Regions from separate parts of the Mitsuaria sp. BK037 genome, predicted to be linked through region 1. Evidence: predicted binding sites of a transcription regulator. Region 1 holds the regulator's gene; the other holds the start of a gene.
What was found. Region 1 encodes FliA, which starts transcription of late flagellar genes. Its sites were predicted from a motif close to CTAAAGTTTNNNNNNNNNNNGCCGNTA; they were not measured.
Positions count from the first base shown of each region.

Region 2: FHT37_RS07420 (FlxA-like family protein) is a predicted target of FliA. The motif match lies at 3,513-3,539, and genes of this name have one in related genera.

Region 1 covers NZ_JACHYS010000001.1:103,359-112,752, forward strand. The annotation lists gene flhF (flagellar biosynthesis protein FlhF) at 1-1,053, shown strand, start outside; gene FHT37_RS00470 (flagellar biosynthesis protein) at 1,440-2,261, shown strand; gene FHT37_RS00475 (RNA polymerase sigma factor FliA) at 2,282-2,995, shown strand; gene FHT37_RS00480 (methyl-accepting chemotaxis protein) at 3,140-4,429, shown strand; gene FHT37_RS00485 (hypothetical protein) at 4,764-5,264, shown strand; gene FHT37_RS00490 (GNAT family N-acetyltransferase) at 5,299-5,985, shown strand; gene FHT37_RS00495 (Fic family protein) at 6,005-7,177, opposite strand; gene FHT37_RS00500 (DUF445 domain-containing protein) at 7,512-8,756, shown strand; gene FHT37_RS00505 (hypothetical protein) at 8,817-9,394, opposite strand, start outside.
Region 2 covers NZ_JACHYS010000001.1:1,792,624-1,802,017, reverse strand. The annotation lists gene FHT37_RS07430 (cold shock domain-containing protein) at 1-2,330, shown strand, start outside; gene FHT37_RS07425 (response regulator) at 2,604-3,038, opposite strand; gene FHT37_RS07420 (FlxA-like family protein) at 3,103-3,486, opposite strand; gene FHT37_RS07415 (inositol monophosphatase) at 3,620-4,408, shown strand; gene FHT37_RS07410 (MFS transporter) at 4,468-5,949, shown strand; gene FHT37_RS07405 (glycosyl hydrolase family 43) at 5,963-6,892, opposite strand; gene FHT37_RS07400 (glycosyltransferase) at 6,885-7,961, opposite strand; gene FHT37_RS07395 (efflux RND transporter periplasmic adaptor subunit) at 8,351-9,394, shown strand, end outside.

The DNA of each region.
Region 1 (9,394 bases):
ATCCGCGTGCAGCAGCCGGTCGCCGACCTGGGCGGCGTCGGTGGCGGCTTCGGCGGCCATCCGCTGAACGACATGCCCGCGTCGTCGCGTCGCGAGCAGGAAATGATGTCCGAGCTGCGCGCCATGAAGGGCATGATCGAGGAGCGCTTCGGCGCCCTGGCCTTCATGGAGAAGCTGCAGCGCCAGCCCGCGCAGGCCCGCCTGACGCAGAAGCTGCTGGACGCCGGGTTCTCGCCCGCGCTGGTGCGCAAGCTGGTCGAGGGCCTGCCGGCCCAGATGACCGAGGAATCGGAATCGCAGGCCTGGGCCTCGAACGTGCTGGCCCGCAACGTCCACACCGCCGAGCAGATGCCGGCGCTGGAAGACCAGGGCGGCGTGTTCGCGATGATCGGCTCGACCGGCGTCGGCAAGACAACGACGACGGCCAAGATCGCCGCGGCCTTCGCCACCAAGTACGGCGCGAGCCAACTGGGCCTGATCACCTTGGACGCCTACCGGATCGGCGCTCACGAGCAACTGCGCGCCTATGGCCGCATCCTCGGCGTGCCGGTGCACACGGCGCATGACCGCGCCTCGCTGGAAGACCTGCTGGAGCTGCTGGCCGGCAAGAAGATGGTGCTGATCGACACGGCCGGCACGGCCCAGCGCGACAGCCGCACCGCCGAGCTGCTGGACATGCTGGCGCACAAGAGCATCAAGCGCATCCTGGTCGTCAACGCGGCGCAGCAGGGCGAGACGATCGAGGACGTGGTCGGCGCCTGGCGCGGCGCAGAAGCGCAGGGCGTGATCCTGTCCAAGCTGGACGAGGCGGTGAAGCTGGCCCCGGCGCTGGACACGGTGATCCGCCACAAGCTGCGGGTGCTGGGCGTCACCAACGGCCAGCGCGTGCCGGAAGACTGGCATCGCCTGTCGTCGCAGGCCCTGGTGCAGCGCGCGCTGCGCAGCCACGGCCAGTCGGCCTGGCGCATGGACGCCTCCGACGTCAACCTGATCTTCACCGCCGGCTCCGTCGGCGCGTCGGCCGGCGCAGCCTCGCCCATGGGCCTGAACTGACCGAACAACACCCCCTCCTGACTCCCTCGCCCGCTTGCTTGCGGGAGAGGGTGGGGGTGAGGGTGGTGGCCGTCCCCGAACGCCTCGAACCTGGGAAGAGCCATGCTCTTCCCTTCTGTCGTTGGGGCTTTGTTAACCCGACGTTGCAGCATGGTGGTCAACTTGTCCTGTGCGCGACCCAGGCCGGCAACGGCCTGAAGTCGCCGGGCCAGAGGCAAGCGAGGGCGAAAGCGGCAGAGAAAAGCGGGGTGTTTCCCCCTTTCAATTCCGCGTCGAAGGGTGGCCCCCGGGGCGAAACTTCCGGTAACGGCTCCAGCAATGGCGCTTCTCTGTCAGAGGGAAACGACCGCTGGAACCCAACACGTAAGACGACACAGAGCAGCCCAATGCGCGATTTCAGCAATGCTCCCAAGGACCAGGCCGACGGCCTGCGACGCCTCTTCGCCACCGCGCGGGTGCGGGTGGTGCCGGTGGTGAGCAATCCGCATGTCATGGGCAGCGGCGCGCTGCTCGAAGGCATGTGCGCCGCCTTCGCCGAGCTGGGTCTGCACACGCTGGTGGTGGACGCCGGCGAGCAGGCCTCGGCGCCGTCCGACCTCGCGGCGGTGGACCTGGCGGCCTGCGTGGAGGCGCTGTCGGCCAAGGTGTCCTTCCTGGCCGCGCGCGGACTGCCGCTGCGCTACATCAACGCCAACGGCTCGGCCGCCCAGTTCCTGGAAGCGGTGACCGACGCGGCCCCGTTCGCGGACGTGATCCTGCTGCACGCCAGCGCGGCCGAACTGAGCCGCGTGCTGGTCTCGCGCGAGGTGCGTCCGGTGCTGCTGGCCGACACCGACGTGCAGAGCGTGACCTACGCCTACGCCGGCATGAAGTGGTTGACGCAGCGGGCGGGCCTGATGGTCTACAGCCTGCTGCTGGCCTGCAATCCGCAGCTGCGCCTGGCCGAGCGGATCGCGCAGCAGCTTTCGAGCTGCGGCGATGGTTTCCTCGGCGCGGTGCTGCGCGAGTGGGCCTGCCTGGATCCCCGCCAGCCGGTGACGGCGCCGTTGACGCACGAGATGCGTCACATGGCGCGCGAGCTGCTGCTGGCGTCGGTGCCTGGCGCGGCGCTGGACAGCGCCGCCGATGCGATGCCGCTGCGTCCGCGGCCGATGTGGCAGCCCAAGGCCGGCCGCGCCCCGCAAGGCGTGACCCTGGCTGCGCATTGACCCGGATGGGAGACGAGACGATGTACACCGCCAAGGGTCAACTCGACAACAACTCGCTGATCCGCCAGTACAGCCCGCTGGTGCGCCGCCTAGCGCATCAGATGATCGCCAAGCTGCCGGCCAATGTGGAGCTGGACGACCTGATCCAGGTCGGCCTGATCGGCCTGACCGACGCGCTGTCGCGCTTCGACACGGCGCAGGGCGTGCAGTTCGAGACCTTCGCGACGCAGCGCATCCGCGGCGCGATGCTCGACGAGCTGCGCGGCAGCGACTGGATGAGCCGCGGCAACCGGCGCCAGCAGCGCTCGATCGAGAGCGCGGTGCACAAGCTCGAGCAGAAGCTGGGCCGTCCGCCGCAGGAATCAGAGATCGCCGCGGAAATGGGCATCTCGCTGGGCGAGTACCAGGAGATGCTGGGCAAGGTGCGCGGCACGCAGCTCGTCTATCTGGAGGACATCTCCGGGGATGACGACAGCGACGACTACCTCGACCGCCACGTCAGCGACGAGTCGGCCGATCCGATGTCGATGCTGCGCGACCACCGCATGCGCGAGGCGCTGGTGGAGGCCATCAAGAACCTGCCGGAGCGCGAGGGCTACGTCATGTCCATGTACTACGAACATGACATGAACCTGAAAGAGATCGCCGCCGTGCTGAAGGTGACCGAATCGCGGGTGTGCCAGCTGCACAGTCAAGCGATTGCCCGATTGCGCGTGAAGCTGCGCGACTGGTAAAACGGGCCGCACAGCGGCCGCAGTCCTTGTGGTCCAAACACCATGGGGGAGCGTCCGATGTGGGACTCATTGCGCAGGCGAGCCGGGAAGGCGTCGCCTGACGCGTCGGAGGGCGGCGCCGGGATCGGTCCGCGCGAGCCGACGATGCAAGGCAAGACCACCACCGTCGTCCGGGAGCTGTCGGGTGGCGTGTCCAAGCTGGGCCGCGACGCGGCCGAAGTCCGCGGGCTGCTGGAGGACACGCAGAAGGTCGTGACCTCGCAGGCGCAGGCGATGCAGGCGCTGGGCGCGGAGCTCGAGCAGGTCCGGCACGCGCAGGACGGCATCAACCAATCGACGAACCAGACCCGCGAGGCGGTGGAGCGCGCACGCACGGCGCTGTCCGGCGTGGGCGACGAGGTCGGCGAGATCGTCTCGACGCTGCGGCTGGTGAGCGACGCCGCGTCGGAGATCACGAAGATCGCGCTGCAGACGCGACTGGTCGCCTTCAACGCGTCGGTCGAGGCCAAGCGCGCCGGCGAGGCCGGACGCGGTTTCGGCGTCGTGGCGGACGCAGTGAAGGACCTGGCGGCGCAGGTCGAGGCGTCCTCGAAGGCGATCATGGGCACGGTAGGGACGCTGGACTCGCGGATCGAGAGCTTCAGCCGCGAGCTGCGGGCGGACGGCGCGGGAGGTGCCGCGCAGAGCAAGATCCACCAGGCCTTCGCGGATGTGGAGGTCGACGTGGACCTGATCGCCAAGTCCGCGCAGGAGAGCCAGGCGACGACGCAGCTGCTGGCGGCGCGCTCCGGCGAGCTGGGCGTCGAGATCCAGCAGGCGATGCGCAAGCTCGACTCGGCCTTTGCCTGCAGCGACCGCTTCCTGCGGCTGTCGGAGCAGATGATCGAGCAGATCGCGTCGAGCGGCGTGGAGGTCGAGGACTCGCCGTACATCCAGGCGGTGCAGGAGGCGGCCGCGGAGATCTCAGCGCTGCTCGAGCGCGCGGTGGCGGAACGCAAGATCGACGCCGCGGCGCTTTTCGACGAGCACTACCAGCCGATCGCCGGCACCGATCCCCAGCAGTTCACCACGCGCTTCACGCAGATCGCGGACCAGCTGTTCCCGCAGGTGCAGGAACGGGTGCTGACTTTCTCGGACAAGGTGGTGTTCTGCATCGCGGTCGACCGCAACGGGTATGTCGCGACCCACAACAAGCGGTATTGCCAGCCGCAACGGGCCGGGGATACGGCCTGGAACACGGCCAACAGCCGGTATCGGCGGATATTCAATGACCGCACCGGGTTGGCGTCGGCTCGGAATCAACGGCCATTCCTCCTGCAAACCTACCGCCGCGATATGGGCGGCGGGAATTTCGTGCTGCTCAAGGAGGCGTCGGCGCCAGTCACCGTTGCCGGGAGGCATTGGGGTGGGGTGAGGTTGGCGTTCGGGTTCTAGATTCGATGCGGCGAAGGCGGTTGCGGCGCTGATTCAGGCGTGAAACTCGGCTGCGGGAACTGGTTGTCTCGTGACTTGCCAGTGGGGCGGCGGTGACCAGTGGCGGTGATTGCGCGCCTGGCGCCGCGCGGACCAGAATGGATCCAGGTGCTCAAAACACCGTTGAATCAGTGGCCGCCGTCTGCGGTCATCTCGGAATGCCCGTTTACGGGCGAGATGGACCTTTCCGCGAGGAAGGTCGCACGTTGGTTTGACCGTGTTTTGACATCTCGCCCACCCGCTCATCTGGCTAGAAGGTGGACGTCCCTCAACGTTGTTTATTGAAGGACTCCGAATGATCCCCGCTGAAACCATCCGCGCTTTGGCCGAAACCGGATTTCGAATCTCTGAGCAAGTCGCCCTCGATCATGTCGATGTTGAATTCGATCGGAAGAAATTGCCCTTCAAGGCGAAGCGTCTGCGCACGCCGCTTTTGAGCCGTCAACCCTTGTGCGACGACACCGAATACACGCGCATGGTGCTGCGGGAGGCGTCTGTCATTCCGCCACGGCGCAAGCCGGCCGCGATGCGCGACAGCGATCCCGCTGAAGCGCTCCTCGATCCCTCGATCACCGTCGGCGCCGCGATGTTCAACGTGCGCGATCGGCTCACGCTTCTGGCCGCGCTGCTGCGCGATTCCATCGTCACGATGGAAGACCCGGACTGCCTGTGGGGTCGGATCCATGTCGCGAGCCGGGATCTCGTGCGGGAAGCGCTCAGCAATCTCGCCGTCGTCGAAATTGGCGCGCTGGAGGAGCACACTCGCCAATCTCATGGCGCGCTGCAAGCGGCGTGACACCCCTCCATCCCTCGCACTGGATCCCAGCCCGATGTTTTCACCGACCTCGCAAACCGCCGGCTTGCTTGACTCCGGCGCCGTCGAGCGCTCTGTTGCCGCTCAAGCCTGGGCCTACGGCTGGGCGATTTCCCGGGATACGCCACCGCCGATGCAGCGGGCCGGATATTGGGAAGTCCGCGTCGGAAAGCCGGAGCAAACCACGCGCTATGTCCTGCCGCATCTGGATCGCGAGGTCCTTAAGCAACTCGTCGCGAATGAATCTGCGGCCGGCACCTGGCTGAAGGTCTGCGCGCCGCTGGAGAGCGTGTCGCCGTTGCTCTCCAAGGACTGGAAGATCCACGCGCCGGAGTTCCTGATGAGCGTCGCGCTCGCACGCAGCGCCGAGTCGCTCGCAGCGGGTTACCGCGTCCATATCGAACGGGTCGGCGCGCTGCTGCGGGCGACCGTCCTCACCGAGGACGGCGACCTTGCGGCGAGCGGTCAAGCCGCTCTCGACGGCGCCTTCGCCACCTTCGATCAGATCGTGACCGATGAAGCGCATCGGAGAAGGGGGCTCGGACGGAGTGTCATGGCCGCGCTGACGAACGGCGCGCTCGATCATGGGGCCCGGCATGGCGTGCTGGTGGCGACCGAGGCGGGCGCCGCGCTGTATGCCGTCTTGGGCTGGCCCATGGTGTCGCCGGTCACGGCGGCTTCGATGCCGGTGGAGGTGGGCTGAGCGTTTCGTACTGACTCGATCACGCGACAACGGCACGCGGAATGAAGCCCTGGTCCGTCAGCGCCTTGATCACGCCGCGCAGCAGCGTGCTGTTGCTGAATCCGATGGTGTACTGACGCGCCTCCGGATGGGTGGGCTGGAGCATCCCGTTCGCGAGCAACTTGCGAATCTGATAGGTGCGCTGAGCCGGTGAACTCTTCGGCATGGCATCGGCGAGGTCTGCCGACTTCACGACCTTCCGGAGAACGGCAACATTCAGAACGCTTTCCTCTTGCTCAGTGATCCATTGCCGTTCGCGCGCGTGGGCGATCGCAGGAAGCAGGATCTCGGCCGTGAGGTTCCGGTAATCGGCCAAACGATCGACCTTGTTCAACTCGTCTCTCACACCGGTCAACACATAGGTGCACCACGTCTCGAGCGCGGCATCCGTCCCCTTGTCTGCCAACGAAAGCATCGCGTAGTACTTCTCCCGGTCAGCGCAGAACACCGCCGCTGGATTCAATAGACGTCCGTCCTCAGCGGTCATTCGGAACCCGTACTTGATGAGGAGCGCGTAGGTGAAGAGGCGCACAACGCGGCCGTTGCCGTTGCCGAACGGATGGATCCAGGCAAAGCGATGGTGCGCGAGGGCCACCTTCATCAAGTCGTACTTGCGCTGGTCGTCCCGATTGACGAAGTCGACCAACTCTCCCATGTAGGCCCCGATCCGGACGGCATCCGGGGGCGCATGCTCGGACATCGCGATGCCGACCGACCCGCTCCGGTAGGCCCCTGGCGTCTTGTCGCCTTCGCGCTCCAGTCCATCGACCGTCATCGCGTGAAGACCCCGGATGAAGTGTTGGCTCAGCGCGGAACCGGGCTCGAGCCCCGCGTCGATCTCGTCCATCGCATGCTCGATGTTGGCGATTTCCCGCAACGAGTCGATCTCTTGATCGGCACGTTGCAACGACGCAGGCCCCCCGAACTTGGTCTCCACGTAGTCCGCCAGCGTGGTGTGGTTGCCTTCGATGCGGGCGGAGGCTAGGCTCTCCAGCAGATGGAACACCTGCTTGAGTTGCATGAACACCATCGGCGGCGTCGTTCCGTTGAGCTGCAGTCGTCGCAGGTGTTCCAGGTCGGTGAGGACGTCCAGCAGCGGCGACGAGAAGCTGGGATTGAGGAGCCTCAGCGGATGGTCCAGAAAGGTCGCCATGTGTGGAGGAAGTGAAATGGGTGAATTCGATATGTTGAATTTGACGGGAATTCTTTAGTCGTGACAATAACTTGGCGATGTAGCCATCCCGCAGTAAGTTGAATCGCGTCGGAGCGGATGTTGAATCGATGGACCTGTGCCAGTCGGATTCCGCTCTGTTTGACGAGCACCCGGAGCGTGTCCGAAGCACCTTTTGCCCTGCGCTGGTGATACAAGGTCGCGTTCATCGCTCCGCCGGCAGGCTGCCCCAGGCATCAATCCTGCTGCCCCGTCGCCGATGCCCTTGATCGACTCCTCCGCGCCCCCCGACCCCCGCGCCGCCGACCTCCGCCGCATGAAGCTGGTCGCGCTGGGTTGCCTGCTGGCCTCGCTGGCCGGGTTGGCCGTCAGCCTCGTGATGGGGGCCCAGGGGCCCTGGGCCTGGCTCAAGGCCTTCTGCGAAGCCGCCGCCATCGGCGGGCTGGCCGACTGGTTCGCCGTCGTCGCGCTGTTCCGCCATCCATTGGGACTGCCGATCCCGCACACCGCGCTCATCCCGCAGGGCAAGCACCGCATCGCCGACAGCCTGGCCGAGTTCGTCCGGGACAACTTCCTGCATCCCGAGGTGCTGCTCCAGAAGCTCGAGATCCTCAACCCGGCCGAGCGCCTCGGCCAGTGGCTGCGCGAGCCGGACAACCTCGCGCAGGTCACCGGCTCCGTCCGCGCCATGGCCATCGAGGGCATCTCGCTGCTTCACGAGCAGGCGGTGCGCCGCGCCATCGGCGAGTTCCTCGTCGCACGCGCGCTGTCCTGGAACGCCACCGCCACCGCCGCCTCGGTGCTGGACGTGCTGACCAAGTCGGGCCGTCACCAGGACGTGCTCGACGGCGCCTTGTCCAAGCTGCGCGACTACCTGGCCACGCCCGAGGTGCGGATGCTGGTCGCCGCGCGGCTGGTGAAGTTCGCCCGCGCGCAGTGGCCGAAGGCGACCTCCCTCGTCGACACGATCGCCAACGTCGACAAGATGGCCGACAGCCTGTCCGACAAGCTCGCGCTGCAACTGGTCGAGGAAGTGCAGACGGCGCTGTCGCAGCCCGATCACTCGGTGCGGCGGCAGTTCGATGACTGGATCCACGAATTCATCGAGCGCCTGCGCCAGGACCCGGAGTTCGCGCGCGAGGTGAACGCGATGAAGGACCGCGTCGTCCAGAGCGACGACGTCCGCGCCTACCTCGACGGCGTCTGGACCGAAGTCCGCGCCACCATCGAGCGCGACCTGCAGCGCGAGGACTCGGTGCTCATGCGGCACCTGGACCATTCGCTCGCCGGACTCGGCGACCGGCTGAGCCGGGACCCGTCGCTGGTGGAGGCGATCAACGCGCATGTGCTGTCGGCCGCGGGCCGCATGGTCGGCGGCATGCGCGAGGGCGTCACGCGCCACATCGCGTCGACGGTGAAGTCCTGGGACGACCGCAGCCTGGTCCGCCAGATCGAGCTGAGCGTCGGCCGCGACCTGCAGTTCATCCGCCTCAACGGCACGCTGGTGGGCGGCGTGATCGGGCTGCTGCTCTACGCGGTGACGGTGGTGATGCAGCGGTGAGGCGCCAAGCGTTGCCGATCATGCAACGGGCGTTGCGCAATCGGCAACGCCCGAGGGTGCTCACAACGCCTTCAAGAACACCACCAGGTCCTTCTTCTCCTGCTCGGTGAGCTGGGTCTCCAGCACCAGGTTGAAGAACTCCACCGAGTCCTCCAGCGTCAGCAGCCGGCCATCGTGCAGGTAGGGCGGCGAGTCCTTGATGCCGCGCAGCGGGAAGGTCTTGATCGGGCCATCCATGTTGGCCATGCGCCCATTGATCATCCTCGGCTTGAAGAAGCGCTCCGTCCGCAGGTTGTGCATCAGGTTGTCCGTGTAGTACGGCGGCGCGTGGCAGCTCGCGCAGGTCGCCTTGCCGAAGAACAGCTGCTGTCCGCGCAGTTCCTGCTGCGACGCCTTCCTCGGATCAAGCTTCCCGTCGATGCCCAGCTTCGGCGCCGGCGGGAAGTCCAGCAGCGCCTGGAACTCCGCCATGAAGTGCACCTGGCTGCCGCGCTCCAGCACGTTCACGCCCTTCTTCGTCGCGATCACCGGATCGCCGTCGAAGTAGGCGGCGCGTTGCTCGAACTCGGTGAAGTCCTCCACCGTCTTCAAGGCCCGCTGCGAGCCGAACAGCCGCTGGATGTTGACCCCGCGCAGCG
Region 2 (9,394 bases), 1.7 Mb from region 1:
ATCTGCTGAGGCAAGGTTGCCCTTTTCCATTTTTATCTTTGTCGCAGGTTCGGGAAAGGCTCGGAGAAGAACCCGGTTTCGTCTTTACCCTGCAAATCCCGTCGTACTGGACGGAACGGGCCAAGATTCACCATAATCTTCCGATTCCAGAGTTTGATGAAACGGGGTTTGTTGGTCGGCAAGCTGACAGAATGCAAGTTCTGAAGCTTCTAAAGTCACATTATCCAGTTGTGACAATTGTGGGTGAGGGGGGGATTGGGAAAACCGCCTTGGCGTTGCGTTGCTTGTATGATGTATTGGACGCTCCAGACGGCTTTGATGCAATAATTTGGGTTTCGTTGAAATCAACGACTCTTACTGCGGCGGGTGTACGTCAACTGAATGGTGCGATCACCTCTACGCTCGGGCTGCTGTCTGAGGTGGCTAAACAGCTTGGTGCCACAGTTTCTGCAAGGTCAGAAGAGGAATATATAGACGAGATTATAGAATATCTTGGGCTATATAAAATTCTGATTGCAATTGACAACCTGGAGACAGTTTCTGTAGGGCCATTGCGCGATCTCCTTCTGCGCGTGCCCTCAACCTCCAAAGTCCTTCTTACGTCTAGAGTAGGTCTAGGTGAGTTTGAAGCTAGATACGCTCTTCAAGGGTTGGAAGACAAAGCTGCCGTAGTCCTAATGCGGTCACTTGCGCGCGTTCTGGCGGTTGGTGCGTTGCAAAAAATGGATGATGGCAATCTCAAAGGCTATTCCAAGAAGCTGTTTCACAACCCTCTTCTCATTAAGTGGTTTGTGGCGGGGGTGGCTCGAGGTGCTGACGCGAATTCTCTTGTTGCGAGCGGTGGTACGGAATTCTCCGCGGCCATCGCTTTTTGCTTTCAGAACTTGTATGAGCGCCTCGGCGATCCCGAACGCGCCGTCGTTGCTTGTTTGGCCAGCGCAAGGCGTCCACTCACCTCAGCTGAAATGCATTTTTTGATGCCTGAGTTGTCTGCGCTGGACTTGGAGGTTGCGCTTATTGCTTTGCACAATTCCAGTATTGTTGTTCGAACCAAAAATGGTACTGATGGATTTGAATATTCACTTTCTGATTCAACAACTGGATTCGTGGGGCGACATGCTCCGCCAAATCAAGACTTCTTTATGAAGATTCAGGCTAAGCTGCAAGATCTTCGAATTGTTTTGGTCCAGGAGTCGGTTCGCGAAAGTAGGTATGAACTCGACCCATTTTTCGTTAGAAGTGGTGAGGGACGAGATGAGAGGATTTGTGCCACCTACTTGCGTCGTTCGCTCGACGGGTTGCGCAGAGGAGACTTTGATTATGCTCGGCGAGAGGTGGTCGAGGCTCGGCGCTTGGCGCCCCAAAGTGGTGAGGCAGCGCGTATTGCGGGACTTGTCGAAGAAAGGTCGGGAGATTTCTATCAGGCATATCGCTATTATGACGAGGCGGTAGATTTGGATGCGAGTTCGCGCATATCTAGGTATTGCTTTGGTATGTTTCTCATGAATAATATGGGCGAGGTTGATGGAGCAATGCTTCAGTTCGAGGCGGCACTGAAATTGGATGAAAAGAATCCAACGCTTCTGACTGCAATGGCTATGGCGCTTACTAGAATTGGTCAGTTTTCAAAGGCTGCCACAATTCATGAGGAATTGCTGGCTTCGATCGCAACGCGGGAGCGGCGTTGGCGACTAACGGGGGTTGACCAAGCTGCCGACTGTTATCGCCGGTGGGGTTTTCGTGCGTGGGAGCAGAAGGAGTACTCAGTTGCGCAGGGACACTTTCGCAGAGCGATGACAATCATCGAAAACTCGGCGGCTCTCGGCGATGTAGATGACAAGCTCCTAGGCACCGTTGCGAAAATTCTTGGCGATGGTCTGTCGCGTCGCGAGTTCTCGGAGCCCGTTGGCTATGTGGAATTCTTAGTTTCGAGTGCAGAAAGAATTCAAATCGCGAGTGGTAAAAAGTCAATTCCGTTTATGTCTGGCGGATGGGCAGCTCTGAAGAATATCGAGTGGCTCCCGGCACTTCGCGCTAGGCTTATGAGCCTAGACCGTGATCATACGGCCGCGCGTGAAATTAATGAATCGATTGGATCGGGGGCAGGGCGCGGAATTGATCATGATGGACGGCGCCGCGGCACGGTTCACAACCTCCAAGTCAGCTTCGGATTCCTCGTGGAAGGAGATGGATCGCGATTGTTCTTCCATAAGAATTCGCTTCGCCCGGAGTTGCCTTGGGAGGATCTGAGGGCCGGACAGCAAGTGATGTTCTCTCTGGGTGAAAACGAGAAGGGCCTATGCGCGATCGATATTGGATTGATTAGTTAGAGCATGTAGCGATGGTCTAGCCACGGAGCTTCTCAACGTGCAGACCGTCCTACCGGACTAGCACCGGGCAGCAAGCCAAATCGGGAGAAGGTTAAAAGCTTCGTGCGTGCGAATGGCTCGGTGGCGTCGAGCGGCATGGACCCACCGCTGCAAGCACGTGGGGACGCACGCGACGAATGCCTTCGTACCCTCTTGCCGGCGTTGTTAGTTAGATCCGTTACCGGCGTTACGGGCAACGCGCCACCTGCGGCTGCAGCGGGTGGCGAGGGCGCGTCAGTCGACCAAGATGTTCCGGTTCTTCAGCGTCAGGTGGATCTTGTCGCCGACCGTGTCCTTGTTGAACGGCTTGACGATGTAGCCGGTCGCGCCGAGCTGCGCGGCGCGGATGATGTCTTCCTTGCGGCCCTCGGCGGTGACCAGCAGCACCGGGATCGTGCGCAGCGAGTCGCCTTCGGGCCTGGTGCGCAGCGCCTCCAGCAGCTGGAAGCCGTTCATCACCGGCATGTTCACGTCGCTGAGCACGAAGTGCACCGGCTCGCCGGACTCGGCCGACAGCTCCAGCTGCCGCAGCGCCGCCTTGCCGTCCTCGGCCTCCAGGATCTTCTTGAAGCCGAGCTCGCGCAGCAGCCCGGAGATGATCCGGCGCATGGTCGAGAAGTCGTCGACCACCAGGAAACAGAATTCTTCGCGCTTGATCGTCGTGACCATCTGACACCTCTTCAGGCGGGGAATCGTAGCGCGGCAGGATCCGCGCCCGAGCGCCCGGCGCGCGTCACGCGACCTCGTCCAGCAGCGCGCCCAGCATCGACGTCGCCGGCGAGCGCCGGCCCACCGGCTCCTCCTCGGCGCGAGCCGTCGTCGGTGCCGTCGGCGGGGCGCTGCGGGCCGCGGCCTTCGCCTGGGCGGCTTCCGCGGCCGCCTTCTGGATCTGCGCGATCTGCTCCATCACCATCTGCATCTGCGTCTGGAGCAGCTTCTGGCGCTTGTCCTTGGCGGACGCGTCCATCGTCGAATCGGTCGCCAGGTCCTTCATCTGCTTCTGCAATTGCTTGAGCTGGGCCTGCAGGCGGGCGATCTGCGCATCGCTGCCCGACCCCGAAGGCGCGGACGTGGACGATCCGGCGGGGGCGGCGGCGGTGGGAACGGCGACATGCATGGAAACTCCTTCGGCAACCCTCGGGATATCGACCGCCGGGGGCAGGTCTTGAGCGTCGTCCGGGCGCATGCCGCGCAGCGTGCCGGCGCGCCTGTCGCCGCGAGGGGCAAGCCCGTGCGGGTAGCATCGCCGGATGAGCGCCACCCGTCCCGATCCCGTCGCCGAGCTGTTGCGGCACGCCGCCACCACCTACATCGCGCCGCGCTTCCGCCGCCTGGCGGATGACGACGTGATGCAGAAGGCGCCCGGCGAATGGGTCACGACGGTGGACCGGGAGGTCGAGGCCTTCCTGACCCCCGAGCTGCGCGCGCTGGTGCCGGGCTCGCGCGTGGTCGGGGAAGAGCAGTGCGCGGAGACCCCGGAGCTGCTGGACCAGCTCGACGAGGGTCAGGTGTGGCTGGTCGATCCGCTGGATGGGACCTTCAACTTCATCTCGGGACGCGAGCCGCTGTCGTCGATGGTGGCGCTGCTCGAGGATGGCGTGGCGGTCGGCGCCTGGATGCTCGATCCGATCGGCGGCGTGCTGCACCACGCGCGGCGCGGGCAGGGCGCCTGGCGCGAGGGCGAGCGGCTGAAGGCGGCGCCGGGACCCGGGCTGCGCCGCGCGGTCGTCAAGACGCGCTTCCTGCCGCAGGAACATCAGGCCCGCGTGGCGACCTGGCAAGGCGTCGAGATCCTCCCGGGCTTGAACTGCGCCGGCGCGGAATACCCTGCGCTCGTCGAGGGCGCCTTCGACGCGACGCTCTACTGGCGCAAGCTGGCCTGGGACCACGCGCCCGGCACGCTGTTCGTCACCGAGGCGGGCGGCGTCGCCGCGCGGCTGGACGGCACGCCGTACCGCGCGGGCGACCGCGAGCCTGGGTTGCTCGTGGCGCGCAGCCCCGAGGTGTGGGACGAAGCCGCGGCGGCCTGGAGGGCCTGACCGAGCCTGCGCCGTCGAACGCCCCGAGCGGGGAACGCCGATTGCCGCATCGCCCGTCGATGACGGCCTCGCTCGCTTCCCTGGACATCGCCCGCCGGCTCGATCGGCTCCCTTGGTCACGCTGGCACTGGCGCGTGGTGCTCGCGCTGGGCGTGGCCTGGGTGCTGGACGGCCTGGAGGTGACGCTGGTCGGCTCCGTCGGCGCCGTGCTGGAGCGACCTGACACGCTGGGGCTGTCCGCGGTGCAGGTCGGCTGGTCCGGCTCGCTCTACCTGGCCGGCGCGATCGTTGGCGCACTGGTCTTCGGGCGCCTGTCCGACCGGCTCGGCCGCAAACGGCTGTTCCTCGCCACGCTGGCCGTCTACGCCGTCGCGACGCTCGCCACCGCCTTCTCGACCGATTTCGCGTTCTTCGCGCTGTGCCGCTTCGTCACCGGCCTGGGCATCGGCGGCGAATACGCCGCCATCAACTCCGCCATCGATGAACTGGTGCCCGCCCGCGTGCGCGGCCGCGTGAACCTCGCGATCAACGGCAGCTTCTGGATCGGTGCCGCGCTCGGCGCCGCGGCCAGCCTGCTGCTGCTGCATCCGGACGTGCTCGGTCCGGTGCGGGGCTGGCGCGTCGGCTTTGCGATGGGGGCGTTGCTGGCGGTGGCCATGGTGCTGGTGCGCCGTCACGTGCCCGAAAGCCCGCGCTGGCTGCTGCGCCACGGCCGCGTCGAGGAGGCGCAGCGCATCCTGGCCGACATCGAGGCGCAGGTCGCCGCCCAGCACGGTCCCTTGCCCGAGGTGCCGCCGGTCGCGCGCCGGGAGCACCGCCGCGCGGTGCCCGACCTGCGCGAGGTGCTGCACGTGCTGCTGCGGCGCTATCGGACGCGCAGCGCCGTGGCGCTGGCGCTGATGCTGGCGCAGGCCTTCTTCTACAACGCGATCTTCTTCAGCTATGCGCTGGTGCTCACCCGCTTCTATGGCGTCGAGGACCACCGCGTGGCGCTCTACATCTTCCCGTTCGCGCTGGGCAATGTGCTGGGACCGCTGCTGCTGGGGCCGCTCTTCGACCGCGTCGGGCGGCGGCGGATGATCGCGCTGACCTACGGACTGGCTGGCGTGGGCCTGGCCGCCACGGGCCTGGCCTTCGTCGCGGATGTGCTGGACGCGCGCTCGCAGGCGCTGTGCTGGTCGGCGGTGTTCTTCTTCGCGTCCGCCGCCGCGAGCTCCGCCTACCTGACGGTGAGCGAGGTCTTCCCGCTCGAGATGCGCGCGATGGCGATCGCGATCTTCTATGCGGTGGGCACCGGGGCCGGCGGCTTCGCGGCGCCGCTGCTGTTCGGCTGGCTGGTCGAGAGCGCCCAGCGCGGCCAGGTGGCGATCGGCTACGGCATCGGCTCGGCGCTGGTGATCGTGGCCGGCCTGCTGGCGCTGCGTTTCGGTGTCGACGCCGAGTGCAAACCGCTGGAGGACATCGCGCCGTCGATGGACGGCGCGCACGATGGGGGCGACGGGCTCGAGGGCGTGTCGCGCGACGCGGTCGCGCGTCGTTAAGCCGCCGGGCGGATCAGCGCTGGCCGAACCAGCGCCGCACGCGGCGCTTCCAATCCAGCCACTGGCGATGGCGCGAGCGGTCGATGCGCTTGACGTCGATCAGCGTGAACTCACCGCAAGCCGACATCGTGTGCAGGCCGCTGAGGAACCCGGGATGCGCGAGGTCGCCGGTGAAGGTGGCCGGCAAGGCGCGCACCTCGACGGCCTGCGGCGTGAGCCGGTCGAAGCGCAGCCAGCGCGTCGCGCCGCCGTAGCTGGTGCGGCTGTCCTGCACCGGCAGCGTCACCCGGCCGTCGACGTCGACGAAGGGGGTGCCGGCCGGACGCGCGCCGTCATGCGCAGACCTCACCGGATTCGCCGGGTGAGGCGTCCAGGGACCCCGCAGCGTGTCGGCCCAGGCGACGTGCAATTCGCGCTGGTCGCGCTTGTCGGGCCCGATGACGGCATAGAACATCCACCAGCGCCCCTCATGCCGCAGCAGCGAGGCATCGACCGCATGCACGCCGGGCAGCAGCGCGCAGACCCGTTCCCAGCGCTCCCAGCGCTCGGCGCCATCCACCGCGCGGTACAGGGCCACCTCGGCGGCCTGGCTGGACTCCGGCACCATCCAGACCTGGCCCTCGTGCTCGAAGACGAAGGGATAGGAGAGGTGGAAGGGCTGGCGCAGCACCGGCTTGGGCGCGCTCCAGGCGCCATCGGCCAGGTTCAGCGTGAGGCGCTGCAGGTCGGCGCGTTTGGTCCGGTAGTCGAAGTGCTCGACGAAGACATGCAGCGCGTCGCCCTCGCGCAGCGCGAAGGGGTCGGCGTAGTAGCGCCAGTCGCCGGCTTCCGGCATCCAGACGATGCGGTCGCGCAGCTCGCGCAGGCGCTCGGGGCTGAGGCGGTCCAGGCGCTCGGGGACGACGCCGACGGTCCAGAAATCCGACTTCGGCCGCTTAACCACGGGCGTCTTCCACGCTCAGTCCCGCGAGGTCGTGGATCTTGACGCCCTGGCGCGCGAGCGCCTCCTGGTACAGGCCCAGCGTGGCCCGCACCGCGCTGGAGCGGTCGTAGCGGTCCATGTCGTAGTCCACCGGGCGGCGGGCATTGCGGGCGCGCTCGGCCAGCGCGGCGGCGATCGCCTGGCCCATCGCCACGGCGTCGTCGACCGGCACGATCGCCGACTGCGCCGGGTCCAGCATCTCGCGCGCGCCCAGCGTGGCCGTCGCCACGATCGGCAGCCGCGCGCGCATGGCCTCGAGGATGGCCAGCGGGAACTGCTCCTCGCGCGACGAGGACACGTACAGGTCCATCTCGCCGAGCAGCTCGTCGACGTTCCAGCGGAAGCCCAGCAGGTGGATGCGCCGGTCGTCGCCGCGCAGCGACTCGAGTTCCGCGCGCTGCGGGCCTTCGCCGATCAGCACCAAGTGGGCCTGCGGCGGCGCATGGCGCTGGAAGGCCTCGATCAGCGTGTGCATGCCCTTGGCCGCGTGCAGCCGGCCGACGCAGCCGATGACCGGCGCGGCCGCCGGGATGCCGAGCTCCTGCCGCAGCGAGCCCGAGGGCGCCTTCGCCGCGCAGGACGCGGGACTGCGTTCCGGCGCCCAGTTGTAGATGACGCGATGCATGCCGCCGAAATCCTTCAAGTGACCGACCTGGGCCGAATTGACGCACACCAGCGCGTCCATCCGCGCATGGTGGTGCGCCTTGTAGCCCACATGGAGCGTGCCGACCCGCACCCGGTCCCGGGCCGCCGCCACCGCCTTGCAGGCCGGGCCCAGGTGGCCGTGGACGATGTCCGCGCCCAGCCGGGCCGCCAGGCGCCGCACGCGCACCCCGCGCAGCACCGGCAGGCGCAGGCCGTGGAAACGCACGCGCTGGTCGAGCGCATGCCGGACGGCCGAGCCGGCCGGGCCGATCACATGGACGGTGTGGCCCAGCGCCGCCTGGGCGTTGGCCAGGTCGACGCAGTGATGCTCGCCACCGGCGATGCGAGACGAGAAGACCACGTGGACGATGGAGAGTGCGCGCATGACGTCGAAACGGCAAAAAAGCTAAGAAACGTTTCGAGTCTATTTCTTAACAATCAGCAATATGGACGGCACTTCCCCTAGTCGTGGGGTGTACGGGTAGCGCATGTGCAGCAGGTGTGCGCAATTCCCGGTGGGGCATTAACGGCTTGTGAACACCTGACCCTCGGTCGGGCGGCGGACGGGGCGTCGCGATGAAACCTTAGGTAACCGGCGCCGGTGGTTCCCGGGCAGCGGGGACGGCGCGACGAAGCGCTGTTTCCCGGGGATGAACTGCAGGGGGTGACCACCTGCATGCAGGGTCATTGAAGTTAAGCTAGCGCGCCCTTTTTGCGGCTTGCGCACGAAGGACATTTTTTTACGACCTTGTCTTCTCCGCCGGAGCCCGCTTCATGTTGCGTTTGTCGCTGATCGCCGTTGTCGCCGCGTCCCTGCTTGCCGCCTGCGGCAAGCCTTCCCCCGACAAGCAGGCATCGCCCGCCGCCGCCGCGGCCAGCGCGCCCAGCCTGCTGGTGGCGCCGGAGGACGTGCAGACGCTGGGCGTGAGCGAATACGCCAGCGGCCCGGTCATCACCGGCTCGATCCAGCCGGAGCGCCGGGCCGACCTGCGCGCCGAACTGCAGGCCGTCGTGCTGCAGGTGTTCAAGGAGAACGGCGAGCGGGTGAAGCGCGGCGACCTGCTGGTCCGCCTGGACGACACCGCGATCCGCGACACGGTGCAGTCCGCCGACGAAGCCGCCCGCGCCGCCTCGCAGAGCTTCGAGCAGGCCGAGCGCCAGTACCAGCGCCTGAAGACGCTGCAGGCCCAGGGCATGAGCTCCATCCAGGCGATGGAGGACGCGGAAATCCGCCGCAACAACGCCCAGAGCGACCTGGTGGCCGCCCGCGCCCGCGTGGCCACGGCGCGCCAGCAGCAGCAGCGCACCGAGGTGCGCGCCCCGTTCGACGGCGTCGTCAGCGACCGCAAGGTCTCGCCGGGCGACTCGGCGCAGATCGGCAAGGAGCTGATCAAGGTGATGGATCCGGCGTCGATGCGCTTCGAGGGCCTGGTTTCCGCGGACCGCATGGCCGAGCTCAAGCTGGGCCAGACGGTCTACTTCCGGGTCAACGGTTATCCGCAGGTCGACTTCCAGGGCAAGGTGCGCCGCATCGCGCAGGCCGCCAACGCGAGCACCCGCCAGGTGGAAGTGCTGGTCGACTTCGCCGGCGCCCAGCAGCCGGGTGTGGCCGGCCTGTACGCCGAGGGCCGGGTGCAGACCAACAGCGTATCGGCGCTGATGGTGGCCGACGGCGCGCTGGTGCGCGAGGGCGACAAGGCCTTCGTCTGGCGCGTGGACGGCGGCAAGGTCGGCAAGTCCGCGGTCCGCCTGGGCGCGCGCGACGACCGCCAGGGGCTGTACGTCGTCACCACCGGCCTGAAGCAGGGCGACCGCATC